DNA from 3 places in the Exiguobacterium sp. UBA6309 genome. Region 3 is predicted to be linked to each of the others. Evidence: riboswitches for the same ligand, from Rfam matches in the RefSeq annotation. Region 3 holds a riboswitch; each other region holds the start of a gene.
The links. A riboswitch is a leader RNA that binds a small molecule or an ion and turns the genes downstream of it on or off. The one in region 3 is predicted to bind lysine.
Positions count from the first base shown of each region.

Region 1 (4,292 bases), on a different contig from region 3:
TCGCGCGAGTTACTGCAACACGATCGTCAATTGAAATTGATCGCGAAAAATATCCAAAGTAAGATCAAGACACAACTCGAAGCCCTCCTGCGCGAGGATCGCACGAAGTACGAAACATTCTATCAAGCGTTCGGACGCCAGCTGAAGTTCGGTATGTATAATGATTATGGCATGCATAAAGAACAGGTGCAGGATCTGGTCCTCTTCTACTCGGCGAAGGAAAAGAAGTTGATCACACTCGCAGAATACGTCGCAGCGATGCCGGAAGATCAGGCACATATTTACTACGCCGCTGGTGAGAGTACGAATCGTCTGGATAAATTACCACAATCCGAGCTCGTCCGTGATAAAGGGTATGATATCTTGTACTTCACGGAAGAGATCGATGAGTTCGCGATCCAGATGCTCGTGACGTACAACGAGAAGACGTTCAAGTCGGTCACGAGTAGCGATTTAGGGATTGAAGCGGAGGAAGCGGAGACGACGGACGCACAAGCAGAGATGTTCCAAGCCATGCAGGAAGTGCTAAGTGGGCAAGTCAAGGAAGTCAAAGCCTCAACACGTCTAAAATCGCATCCTGTCTGCTTTGCGACGGACGGCGCTGTCTCGATCGAGATGGAGAAAATTCTGAAGGCGATGCCGAATAATGAAGGGGTAGAAGCGGTCAAGATTCTTGAATTGAATCCGTCACACGCAGTGTTCGAGTCTCTTGAAACGGCGTATCAAAACGATCGTTCAAAATTCGAGCGCTATACAAAACTAATGTATCAACAAGCATTGCTTGTCGAAGGACTCCCACTCGAGGATCCAGTAGCGTTCGCGAATGATGTGTGTTTATTGATGGTGTGAAACGAATAGATATAAAAAAGGCATTGGATGCGCGCATCCAATGCCTTTTTACGTAAAGTGTTTCATCAATCCGTTTGTAAATCCGAAGCGGTTTCGCCTTTTTTCGAGAGAACGTTCAAGACGACGACAAAGAGTACGAATGTGACAAGAGCTCCGATGAAACCGAAGACCGAAGACTCCGTGAAACCGATGACTAAATAACCGACTGCCGCAGTGACGGCACCGACTAGCGCATATGGTAATTGTGTCGTAACGTGATCGATATGATGGGATCCAGCCCCTGTCGAACTGAGGATCGTCGTATCGGAAATCGGTGAACAATGGTCACCGAAGACAGATCCAGCAAGAACAGCAGCAAGCGTCGGTAACAAGAGTGAAGCATCGACAGCCATGACGAGATCCGCACCGATTGGCAACATGATCCCGAATGTGCCCCAACTTGTTCCTGTCGAGAATGCCATCAAGCCGGCAATCAAGAATAATAAGAACGGCAAGTACGAAGCAGAAATCGAGTTGCTGATGAAGCTTGCGAGATAATCGCCTGTTTTCATATCACCGATAACAGCGATGATCGTCCAAGCAAATAACAGAATCACGACTGCTGGCCACATCGAACGCATACCAGCAACGATGCTTGCACGGTAATCGCGGCCCGGAATTTTCCGTCCGATCAGCATCAGGAAAGCAACGATTAAACTGATGACGACACCTGCGACGAGTGAACGTGTGACGTCTGTTGCCTCAAATGCTCCAATTAAAGTAAACGGGCGATTGTCGGCTGCAAGTGCCTGAGCACCTGTTCCGAGCAACGCACTGATCGTAGCAATGACGAGAACGACGATCGGAACGACGAGATCCCGGACTTTTCCGTTCGTATGTTCGTTGACCTCTTTTGCCATCCCCATCGGTGTTCCTTTTGACGCATCAAAAAGTTCACCATTCGCGGCACGGCGTTCATGCTGTTTCATCGGTCCGACAGAGACGCCAGAGTAAGCGATGTAAAGTGTTAAAAGTAACGCGAAAATCGCATAGAAGTTCATTGGAACGATCATCATGAAAGCACTAAACGCTGAGTAATCCGTAATCGAGTGCGTCGTTAAGATACCGGCGATGATGGAGATGATGAATGCGCCCCAACTCGAAAGCGGACTGATGACACAAACAGGCGCAGCTGTTGAGTCAATCAGATAGGCAAGCTTCGCACGTGAGACACCACGGCGATCCGTTAACGGACGACTGACGTTGCCGACAGCGAGACTGTTGAAGTAATCATCGATGAAAATCAAGATACCGAGTCCGAAGGCAACTAAGCGTGCACCACGCGCTGTCTTGACGTGAGTAGAAGCCCATTCACCGAAGGCACGAGCGCCACCTGATGTCTGAATGAGCGTGGAAAGGACGCCGAGCAATAACAAGAAGACAAGCAATAAGACGTTCCACTCGTTCAAGGCACCGTCTGCCCAAAAGAGACTGAAGATGTTCTTGCCGAGATAGGTTACCGTATCGATCGGATTAAAACGGTGGAGTAACAGGGCACCGACGAGAATGCCGACACCTAACGAAAGAACGACCTTTCGGGTAAAGATGGCTAATAAGATAGCTAGTAAAGCAGGTACAAGGGCAATGATGGAATCTGAATAGTTGACCATGAAAAATATCCTCCTCTTTAATAAATAGCTTAAAGATGAGACCCCGCGGCACAAAAAAAGCAAGGGCACCGGCAACAAAGCCGACACCCTCGCTGGATGCGTCTTTCTTAGCCGAATTGGAGCGCTCCATACAATTGTTATGTATGGCAATCGATCGGGTGTTTCCCGAATCGACCAACGACGATATGCTCGACACATACTGTCATTTCGGCGATGTCACCTTTCCTGTAGTCGTCTTCGTTGTCATCCTCGGACCAAGTACTGATTGAAATCGCGCCTCTACCTCATCGATAGAATAGTCATATTCTGTTCTTATGGACACTTTATCATGTATTTCAGAAGCGATTCAACCATATATTCTGATAATTTAAGATAAAGTTGTTTATTCAGCAAAATGTTGAATGAGCTGTTTCATCAAATAGGCTTGGTTTTCCTCGAATTGTTTTTTTCGATGACCGTTCGCGCCAGATGGGTGGGGGAATCCGGAAAGAAGCTGATGCTGTTCGATTCGTCCATCATGAATCAATCCACGGACTTGCGTCTCGACGACCCGACCGAGTGGAATTAATAACGCTGTTTTTTGTAACTGATTGATCTCAGCGACGAAGTGTTCTTCCGCGTAGTGCCTCAATAAAGGGCTACGATTGATCTTCGGTTGATGACCCGAGTAATTTTTTTCGCGATAAAAGACGGGTTGCTTTAACAGTGACGTTGGATGCAATAATTTCTGATGTTGATGGAATAAGCTAGTAGCCGTCTCAATTCCGAGTAATGCTGGAAGCTCGAGTGTATCAAGCATCTGGACGAGATTACGTCGCATCGTTCCAGCAAAGCTTGCTGTATATTTGACGAGGCGTGCCGTCTCTTCTAATGAAACACCATGATGGAGGGCATCCGTCGCTTCTTCGAAAGCGATTCGCATCTGTTCAAAACCTGGTGTGATCCCGATGATGACGACTTTTGCTTCAGTATTGACATATTCGCCAATCGGAGAGTAATAGACGTTCAGCTCGTTCTCCTGTTGCAATAAAAAATCGTCCGTCCATAATTCATCACGTCGTAACGTACGATCGTCAGGTAAGCTACGAATGGCTTGTTCAAATATAGTTAATGAATTCATGAAGGACCCTCTCTCTCTGTAATGGCACTATGATAACAAATAATACCATTTGTGACAATTCGACCCTTTCACTATTTGTATATAGGTATATAAAAAAGGACTCGATACGAGTCCTTTTCGTGCATCATGCGCGTTCTTTGACCGAAGCGACTTCATAAGTCAGAATCTCGCTGCCGAGCATTGGCGATTCTCCTGCCTCACTACTCGCAGGTCGACTATGTGACGCTTTAAAATCGTCACTCTCCCGCCATGCTTGAAAACTCTTCATGTCTTCCCAGTACATGTTGACGTTCATTTCATCGTGTTCTTCGATATTTTGCGTCAATAAGACCTCGACGCGGATGAATCCGTCCATCGTATCGAGTCCACTTGGACGCGTAAAACGAGGAGCGAGAGCTGCAGCCATCCCTTTTTTGACTTTAATCCGGTTCGTAACGACGATCATCATAAAATCCCCTTTCAAAAAACGAGCAACGTACTTCTTCAGTATAGTACGATGAGGGAAAGAATGCCGGAAAGAAGGAACAAAAGAGATGAATGAACAGGAATATGATCAACGATTACGAATTGAGACCATTGAGATGCAACACCTTTATGGTGTGTTTAGTCACTACAATCGCTATGAACCGACGCCTTATGCGGCACTCGGCGAATTATGCGAAACCTATCCGTTT
Region 1 is NZ_DJTL01000020.1:80,661-84,952, forward strand. It holds gene htpG (molecular chaperone HtpG) at 1-849, shown strand, start outside; gene B3M90_RS05890 (Na+/H+ antiporter NhaC family protein) at 915-2,498, opposite strand; lysine riboswitch at 2,610-2,788, opposite strand; gene B3M90_RS05895 (hypothetical protein) at 2,881-3,618, opposite strand; gene B3M90_RS05900 (heme oxygenase) at 3,743-4,063, opposite strand; gene B3M90_RS05905 (methyltransferase) at 4,152-4,292, shown strand, end outside.
Region 1: it holds a riboswitch for lysine, as region 3 does, so the genes downstream of both, B3M90_RS05890 (Na+/H+ antiporter NhaC family protein) here and B3M90_RS04015 (amino acid permease) in region 3, are expected to answer to the same signal.

Region 2 (4,292 bases), on a different contig from region 3:
ATTGTAGTACGGTGTGACGAGCATCGCTGCATCCGCACCGAGGCGTTCTGCGAGTAATGTCTTCTCGATTGTTACTGCCGTGTTGTTCGAACCCGTTCCGGCAATGACGGGTACTCGTCCTGCCGTGACTTGAACGGCAGTCGTCAATAGCTGTTCGAATTCCGTGTTTGTCAGTGTCGAACCTTCTCCTGTCGTTCCTCCGACGACAAGTGCCTGAATCCCCGCTGCGAGTTGTTGCTCGATCAAGCGTTCGAATACGTGTAAATCCAACTCGCCTGCTTCATTAAATGGTGTGACGAGCGCTGTACCTGCTCCTTTGAACATGAAGAACTCCTCCTTTTTTATGAATGAATCGACTGTTCGATTGCTTGGCGTGCGACTTGTACGGCGTTTGACGCGGCACCTTTTCGAATGTTGTCGGCTACACACCAGAGATGGAACGTGTTCGCGAGACTATCATCTTGTCGAATCCGACCGACGTAGACGTCGTCCGTCCCGCTTGCGTCAAGTGGCATCGGATAACGCGTATTCGCGACATCATCGATGAGGACGACGCCCGGTGCGCCTTCCAGTGCTTCACGGATCGCTGCAACCGTCGTCGGTTGTGTAAACGTGACGTTGATTGCAACCGAGTGAGAGTTCGTGACTGGAACCCGGACACATGTCGCACTGACAGGCAATGCTGGAAGATTGAAGATTTTCCGTGTTTCATCAATCATCTTCTGCTCTTCTTTCGTATAACCGTTCTCAAGGAACACATCGATATGCGGCAAGATGTTATCGTGAATCGGATGCGGATAATTGACGGGCTCTTCTCCGCGTGCCCCGCGTGCCAGATCCTCGATTCCTTTTTGACCGGAACCGGATACGGCCTGATACGTCGTATAGTTGATCCGTTCGAATCCCAGTGACTGGAGCGGTGCTAAAGCGACGACGGATTGAATCGTCGAACAGTTCGGATTCGCAATTAAGCGGTCTGTCGCTTGAATCGCTTGCGGATTGACTTCTGGCACGACGAGTGGAATCGTCTCCTGCATCCGGAAGGCACTTGAATTATCAACGACGAGTGTTCCGTTTTCAGCTAGTAATGGGGCATATTGCTCACTGATCGTTCCGCCTGCTGCGAACAACGCGACATCGATCCCGTCTTCCGTGATGTTTGGCGTCAGCGCTTGGATCGTAATATCTTCTCCCTTGAACTGCACCGTGTTCCCTGCTGAACGAGCAGAAGCGTAAGCGGACAGGCGGCTGACCGGGAAGTCCAGTTCTGCGAGTACTTGTAACATTTTTTGACCGACGGCGCCGGTTGCTCCGATGACGGCTACATGATACATGCTGTTTTCCTCCTTATAACTCGAACGCGTTTGCAATCGCTGCAACCGTCCGTTCAATGTCTGCTTGTGCAATCGTGTACGAAATGCTGATTTCTGATGTCGTGACTTGATAGAACGGGATATTCTCCGCTCGGAAGATCGCGAACAACTTTGAGGCAACACCTGTTGCATCCCGCATCCCGATTCCGACGACAGATAACTTCGCGTGCTGATCGTGGCGGTCGACCTTGACTGTCGTGAAGCGATCCATGATGTCTTTCAATGCTTCATCGAGGAACTCTTCCTCGTCGAGTGGACAGGAGAACGATAGGAAGATGTCACTGTCAAACGTCGTTTGACTGATCATGTCGATGTTGACGTGGCGGTTCGATAAGAGTTCGAAGATATCGGCTACTGCTGCGTTCGTTTGCGGTACGTGTTTGATTGATACCGTCAAGACGTTCTTCGTCACACTGACACTCGTGACCGCTTTTTGTTCCATTGTTTCCGTCGCTTCCATGATCCATGTTCCCCTTTTCGATTCAAGTGTTTTCCCGACGAAGATGTGTACGCCGTATTTTTTTCCTAGTTCGACACTCCGCATTTCCATGACCTTCGACCCGAGGGCGCTCATCTCCATCATCTCATCATATGAGATGTGCGGAATCGGTTGAGCAGTGGCATGGATTCGTGGATCAGCCGTATAGACACCGTCGACATCCGTGTAGATTTCACACCGTTTATCAAGGACTGCCGCAAGGGCAACAGCCGTTGTATCCGATCCACCCCGTCCGAGCGTCGTCACATCACCGAGTTCGTTGACACCTTGGAATCCGGCGACGATGACGACATCGTACGTTTCGAGTTTTTGTCGTAATAGATCTCCATCAATCTGTTTGATCTTACTTTTCGTATGCAATCCCATCGTGCTGATTCCCGCTTGTGCGCCTGTTTGCGATAACGCTTTGACGCCGAGTGAGTTGAGGGCGATGCTGAGTAATGAAATCGTCTGTTCTTCTCCGATGGCAAGCAGACGATCGAGTTCTCGCCGCTCAGGGCGATCCGTGATGGCTTGCGCCTGAGCGATCAAAGAATCTGTCATCTTGCCCATCGCCGAAACGACAACGACGAGTTTTTCACCTTCGGCTGCGCGACTCTTCAAATAATTCGCAATAGACTGAATCTGTTCGACAGTCGCAACCGAGCTTCCACCAAATTTAAGTACAGTTGTCACAATCCTATCTCCTTTGTCCCGATACAGAAAAAAACGACGGGCCGGTAGGAGCGTTCCTACGGCCCGTCGTTATCACGATCGGACAAACGAAGACAAAGTCATTCGTTCTTTTACGTAAGATAGCGCTCCGAAACATCGGTTTCGGCAGTACAACGGATCTTAACCGTTGTACCAGCAAATGAGAAGAAGCATCTTCTCGTTCACTTCGGCGGACTTCCCCTTTCACATCATTCAGCATGCTTGCCTTCAAGAATGATGCTACTCATGTCATCCGCGCCTCTATCTGTCGGTTGTTAGTTACAGTTATAGCAGACATCTTTTGTTAAATCCAGTTATTTGACTAATTTTTTTCAAAATCCGTCAAGTCGCAAGATGCTGCTTCGCGAGTTCGAGTTGCTTCGACACGGCAGCAAACCCTGTACCGCCGTAGCTTGTCCGGCGTGCCACTGCTTGAACCGGATCGAGGAGCGGATAAACGTCTTCTGTGATGTCTGGATGGAACCTTTGATACGTTTCGAGACTCAAGTCCTTCAGGAAACAACCGTTTTGCACACAGTAGAGGACGGCTTTCCCGACGATTTCGTGTGCTTCGCGGAATGGTATGCCTTTCGTCACAAGGTAGTCGGCGAGTTCCGTTGCATTCGAGAAGTCTTGCATTGTCGCCTTCTTGAGCGCTTCGGTCTTAAACGTCGCGGATTCAATCATTCCGGTGAAGATTTGAACGGACTTGAGAACGGTATCTGCTGTATCGAAGACTCCTTCCTTATCCTCTTGCATGTCTTTATTGTAAGCGAGTGGTAATGCCTTCATCGTCGTCAAGAAGCCCATCAGGTTGCCGTAGACGCGCCCCGTTTTTCCACGAATCAACTCAGCGAAATCAGGATTTTTCTTTTGTGGCATCATGCTCGAGCCTGTCGAGAAGGCATCGGATAACTCGATGAAGCTGAATTCTTGCGACGCCCAGATGATGATTTCCTCACAAAAACGCGAGAGATGCATCATGACGGTCGAGGCGATCCCGAGGTATTCGATGACGAAGTCGCGATCGGAGACAGCATCGAGACTGTTCGGATAAACCGACTCAAAACCGAGCAACTCGGCAGAACGGAAACGGTCGATCGGGAACGTGGTCCCCGCGAGCGCCCCCGCTCCGAGTGGTGATTTTCGGATCCGTTTTTGATTATCCGTCAATCGTTCGACATCGCGTTCGAACATCCAGAAATAAGCGAGCAAGTGATGCGCAAGCGAGATTGGTTGTGCCCGTTGCAAATGCGTATACCCCGGCATAACCGTCTCGATATGTTGCTCAGCTTGTTCCGTGATGACCGATTGGAGCTCGCGCAATGCCGTCGTCAACGCTTCGACATGCTGCTCCAGCCATAGATGTAAATCGGTTGCGACTTGATCGTTTCGGCTCCGTGCCGTATGCAGTTTCCCTGCAACTGGACCGATCTGTTCCGTCAACAAACGCTCAAGATTCATATGAATGTCTTCGTCCGCTAATGTGTAGGAATGGTCCTTTAACGTCGCTTCGAGTTGCTTTAATCCTTGCTGGATTTGTGTCCACTCATCTTGAGCGAGAATCCCTTGTTCAAATAACATCTGTGCATGTGCGAGACTGCCTTTCAAATCAACGCTTGCTAATTTTTGATCGAACGTGATTGATGCTCCGAAGGCTTCCGCTTGAGCGGAAGCACTTTCCGTAAAACGTCCACCCCAGAGTTTGGTCATTTCGTTACACCCGC
Region 2 is NZ_DJTL01000032.1:21,341-25,632, reverse strand. It holds gene dapA (4-hydroxy-tetrahydrodipicolinate synthase) at 1-324, opposite strand, end outside; gene B3M90_RS11050 (aspartate-semialdehyde dehydrogenase) at 342-1,334, opposite strand; gene B3M90_RS11045 (aspartate kinase) at 1,348-2,547, opposite strand; lysine riboswitch at 2,660-2,837, opposite strand; gene argH (argininosuccinate lyase) at 2,908-4,278, opposite strand; gene B3M90_RS11035 (argininosuccinate synthase) at 4,275-4,292, opposite strand, start outside.
Region 2: it holds a riboswitch for lysine, as region 3 does, so the genes downstream of both, B3M90_RS11045 (aspartate kinase) here and B3M90_RS04015 (amino acid permease) in region 3, are expected to answer to the same signal.

Region 3 (4,292 bases):
ACGAGTCCGATCCCATTCAGCGTATCGGAGACAGCCACCGCACGGAGTCCTCCAAAAATCGCATAAATCGCTCCGATGATCCCGACGACCCAAACGACTAACCAGAGGGACTGCGTATAGCTGAGGCCGAACAACTCAGGGACATCGAACAACTGCAAGACAGCAATCCCACCTGAGTACAGCATTGAAGGGATCGTGACGCACATATATCCGAGTAAAAAGAGTAAGACTGTCATCCGGCGAACCGTCTCATCATACCGGTGACTTAAGTATTCCGGTAACGTCGAGATACCAAGCCCGAGAAACTTCGGGAGTAGATAAATCGCCATGATGATGGCAGCAAATCCCGCCGTGACTTCCCACGCCATACTCGACATGTTTCCCATGAAAGATTGTCCATTTAGTCCAATTAACTGTTCTGCCGACAAATTCGTCAGCAGTAGCGAACCGGCAATGAACACACCGCTTAATCCTCGCCCCGCTAAGAAGTATTCATCGACGCCTTGTGTTTTCCCACGCGTCAATCGGTAGGATATGTAGGCAACGAACAACATGAAAAACGCTGCAGAACCTAATGTGAAAAATAATTCAGATGTAGTCATGCGTCTCCCCCTATTCTTTATTCATATTTTCTTTTTATGAATATGTATTCATTGATTCCTTTTTTATATTTTTTCAAAACTATATTTTAGAAAACGTTTTTATTTAAAGGAATAAAAAACCACCTTCATTTATAGAAGGTGGTTCCGATTGCAGAAAAATGGGCTGACTCAAAAATGACTCGTCTTCACGCCCTTTCCTCAGGCGAGACACAAGCCAGTTTTCCCGCTCTATTCGAGCAGGAAAACGGGTCTTGTTTGTCTCTGACAGCGCAAAATTGCGCTTTTTCCTGTAGGAGTGGCGTGTAACGTGTCATTCTTCTTTATACCCGGAAAGAGAATCAGAGAAGCGTTTTGTTCACTCGACATCGCTTCCTAGGGAAAAACAAGCAAGAGCGACCCTGCAGCGAAGCGAAGCGGCGCGATGCTTGTCCCAGGAAAACGATTCGAAACGAACAAAAAAGCGCAATCTTCCTCATCAGACTCATCAGAGAAAAATTGCACTTTGTCTTCAATCTCAATTACCTTCATTTATAGAAGGTGGTTCACACATTATGATTGACGTGGATGTTCTGGGAAGTCCATCTCTTCGTAACGAACAATCGACGTCCGGTTTTTAAATTTGTGTCCTAACCAAAAGGCAAGGAACAACGGAATTCCGACATATGTCGCGGCAATCCCGACCCAATCAATTTGATCAGCAAGGAATGCTGCATAGTTTTGACCAACGATGACAAGGAAACAAAGACCGAATGCAAACAGCGGACCGAACGGGAACGCTGGTGCAACGTAAGGTAAATCTTTCAACGAATGACCTTGTGCAAGGAATCCTTTACGGAAACGATAGTGACTGATCGCAATTCCGAGCCACGCGATGAATCCTGTCATACCTGAAGCATTGAGTAACCACAGATAGACTTGTCCACCAAACATCGATGTTAAGAAACAGAGCGCACCGATTGCTCCTGTTGCAAGCAAGGCGTTACGCGGTACCCCATTTTTCGACACTTTTGCAAAGAACTTTGGTGCATCTCCTTGACGAGCAAGTGTATACAGCATCCGTGTGGAAGCATACATACCTGAGTTACCGGCAGATAGAACAGATGTCAAGATGACGGCGTTCATGAGTGCTGCCGAGAACGCAAGACCTGCTTTTTCAAAGACGAGCGTAAACGGACTAACGGCAATGTCCGTGATGTCATTGGAAACCAAGTTCGGGCTCGTATACGGAATGAGCATCCCGATGACGAAAATCGCAAGGATGTAGAAGAGTAAAATGCGCCAGAAGACTTGTTTGACTGCTTTTGGAACGTTTTTTTTCGGATTTTCCGATTCACCTGCGGCAATCCCGACTAGCTCCGTTCCTTGGAAACTAAATCCAGCAACGAGGATGATTCCGATGACGGCAGGAATACCACCGACGAACGGCGCATCCCCGAGAGCAAAGTTTTTAAAGCCAACTGGTGGCTCCGATGTAAAGACACCGAAAATCATCGCAACACCGACGACTAAGAAGACGATGACAGTGACGACTTTAATCATGGCGAACCAATACTCCGCTTCCCCAAAACCTTTAACGGAGAAGTAGTTCAAGCCGATCATGAGTAAAAGGAATAAGGCACTGAAGTAAAATCCAGGAACGTCCGGGAACCAATACGTCATAACGATTTGTGCTGCAACGAGCTCAACTGCGATCGTGACCGCCCAGTTGTACCAGTAGTTCCAGCCGAGGGCAAAGCCGAATGAGGGATCGACGAATTTTGTCCCGTATGTCGAGAAGGATCCGGCGACAGGCATATAAGCCGCCATTTCGCCAAGACTTGTCATTAGGAAATAGACCATCAGACCAACGATTGCATACGATATAAGTGCACCACCTGGTCCTGCTGCTGCAACGGAAGCACCGGACGCGATGAAAAGTCCTGTTCCGATTGCCCCACCGATGGCGATCATCGACATATGACGGGCTTGTAATCCACGTTTTAATCCTTCGGCTGTCGAATCTGTTGTTTGTTTCACATCTAGTTTGTTCATTTCGTTCGCTTCTCTCTGTTTAGATTTTTTGAGAGGACACTTTTTGAATGAAAAAACAAAAAGCGCCCTCATCTTCCAGATGGAAGATGAGAACGCAACATAATAAAATGAATGCGCCTCATTCTACCGTCGTGAAAGATAGCTCTCCACAAGTGAGTGATACCCGACTTGTGACAGTATTAGACCTATTCGACCTAATCCCAATCGATCATCTTCAAAGCGATGATTGATTTCGGCAATTCTTCCTTTCAGGTCACTTCATTTGTCGCTTGACGACATCCATAACCGTACTCTTAAGAACTGCAACCTCCATCCCACTGGTTGAGTGAGAACTGAATTAAATTAGTTATTACTACGCCATATTACACAAACCGCCACGAAATTGTCAATTGCCTTTTTTGAATCTGGGGTAGTAGATGGTAAAAATCCGATATGTTTAGTACACTAAATGATAGAAGTCCACTGAGAGAAAGGATGCTGCTTGCATGCCACAGGAACGTGATTTGCTGACTTACCGACTCGAGGAACAAATGCGTGTCATTCTTCGTACCCTGCGACGTGAACTTAATCGACTGTTTGAAGGAACAGCAACCCGAAGCGAATTTTTCATCTTACGGAGTCTTTCAGAAAACGGTCCCCAGCGTCCGACACTTCTTGCGGAACAATTTGAGCTGGCGACGAGTCAAGTCACTGCTTTAACGGATAAGCTCTATAAACAAGGATATGTCACACGGACGCGTTCGACGGAAGATCGTCGCTCGATTGTCCTTGCTTTGACGGATGACGGAGAGCGTGCTTTTCGGGAACTCGAGGTCGTCCGAAGAAACTATTTACAAGATCGCTTCGGAACTTTAACAGAAGAAGAACTGGAAACGATGATTCGCGTCTTCGATAAGATTTTACTGACGATGGATGAGGATACGCTCACTTCGTCTTCATAAAAAACGGTAGATTTTCTACCGTTTTTTATGTTTTATCTAAACATTTACCTCTGTCTAACCGTTACCTAGATGAGTATACTGGAGTATATATATGGAAATCTGTTAGCTGGGGAGTTGGGAGGATTTGTTGTCCATCATGAATCAATTCATCATTAACTTTTGTCTACTGTTCACGACGATTACTCTCTTATTCTTACCATTTCGGAATCGACCACGTATTTCGCTGAATTCCAGCTGGAGTACACGCCTCATATTGGGAAGTGTCTGTGGTCTGACTGCAGTTTTGTTGATATTCAATGGCATTCAGATCGATGTCGCCCGTGTGGATTTACGAATCATCCCAGTCGCGATCGCTATGCTATTCGGTGGTTTCCCGAGCGCCATCGTCGCCGGTATAATGATCATCGGGACACGTTACTTTTTGACACCCGTCGATCAAATGGAGGGTTTTTATCTGTCCACACTGATTATCGTCTTAATCATTACGACGATCGGAATCGTACGTCGATTCGTTCATGTCTCGACACGCCATTTTCAATTATTGGTGTCAATTGGTGTTCTCTATTCGTTACCTGCCATCTATATCCTGACAAACAGTTGGTCGACATTCTTTAAAATTTCAATCGCTTATATCTTCTTTAATCTATTAGCTGGCTTTGTTGCTTTTCGACTGCTGACGGAATTACGCCGTCACTTCGAAAACATTCAGTATCAACAA
Region 3 is NZ_DJTL01000015.1:24,078-28,369, reverse strand. It holds gene B3M90_RS04020 (solute:sodium symporter family transporter) at 1-602, opposite strand, end outside; gene B3M90_RS04015 (amino acid permease) at 1,152-2,633, opposite strand; lysine riboswitch at 2,765-2,953, opposite strand; gene B3M90_RS04010 (MarR family winged helix-turn-helix transcriptional regulator) at 3,119-3,574, shown strand; gene B3M90_RS04005 (diguanylate cyclase) at 3,711-4,292, shown strand, end outside.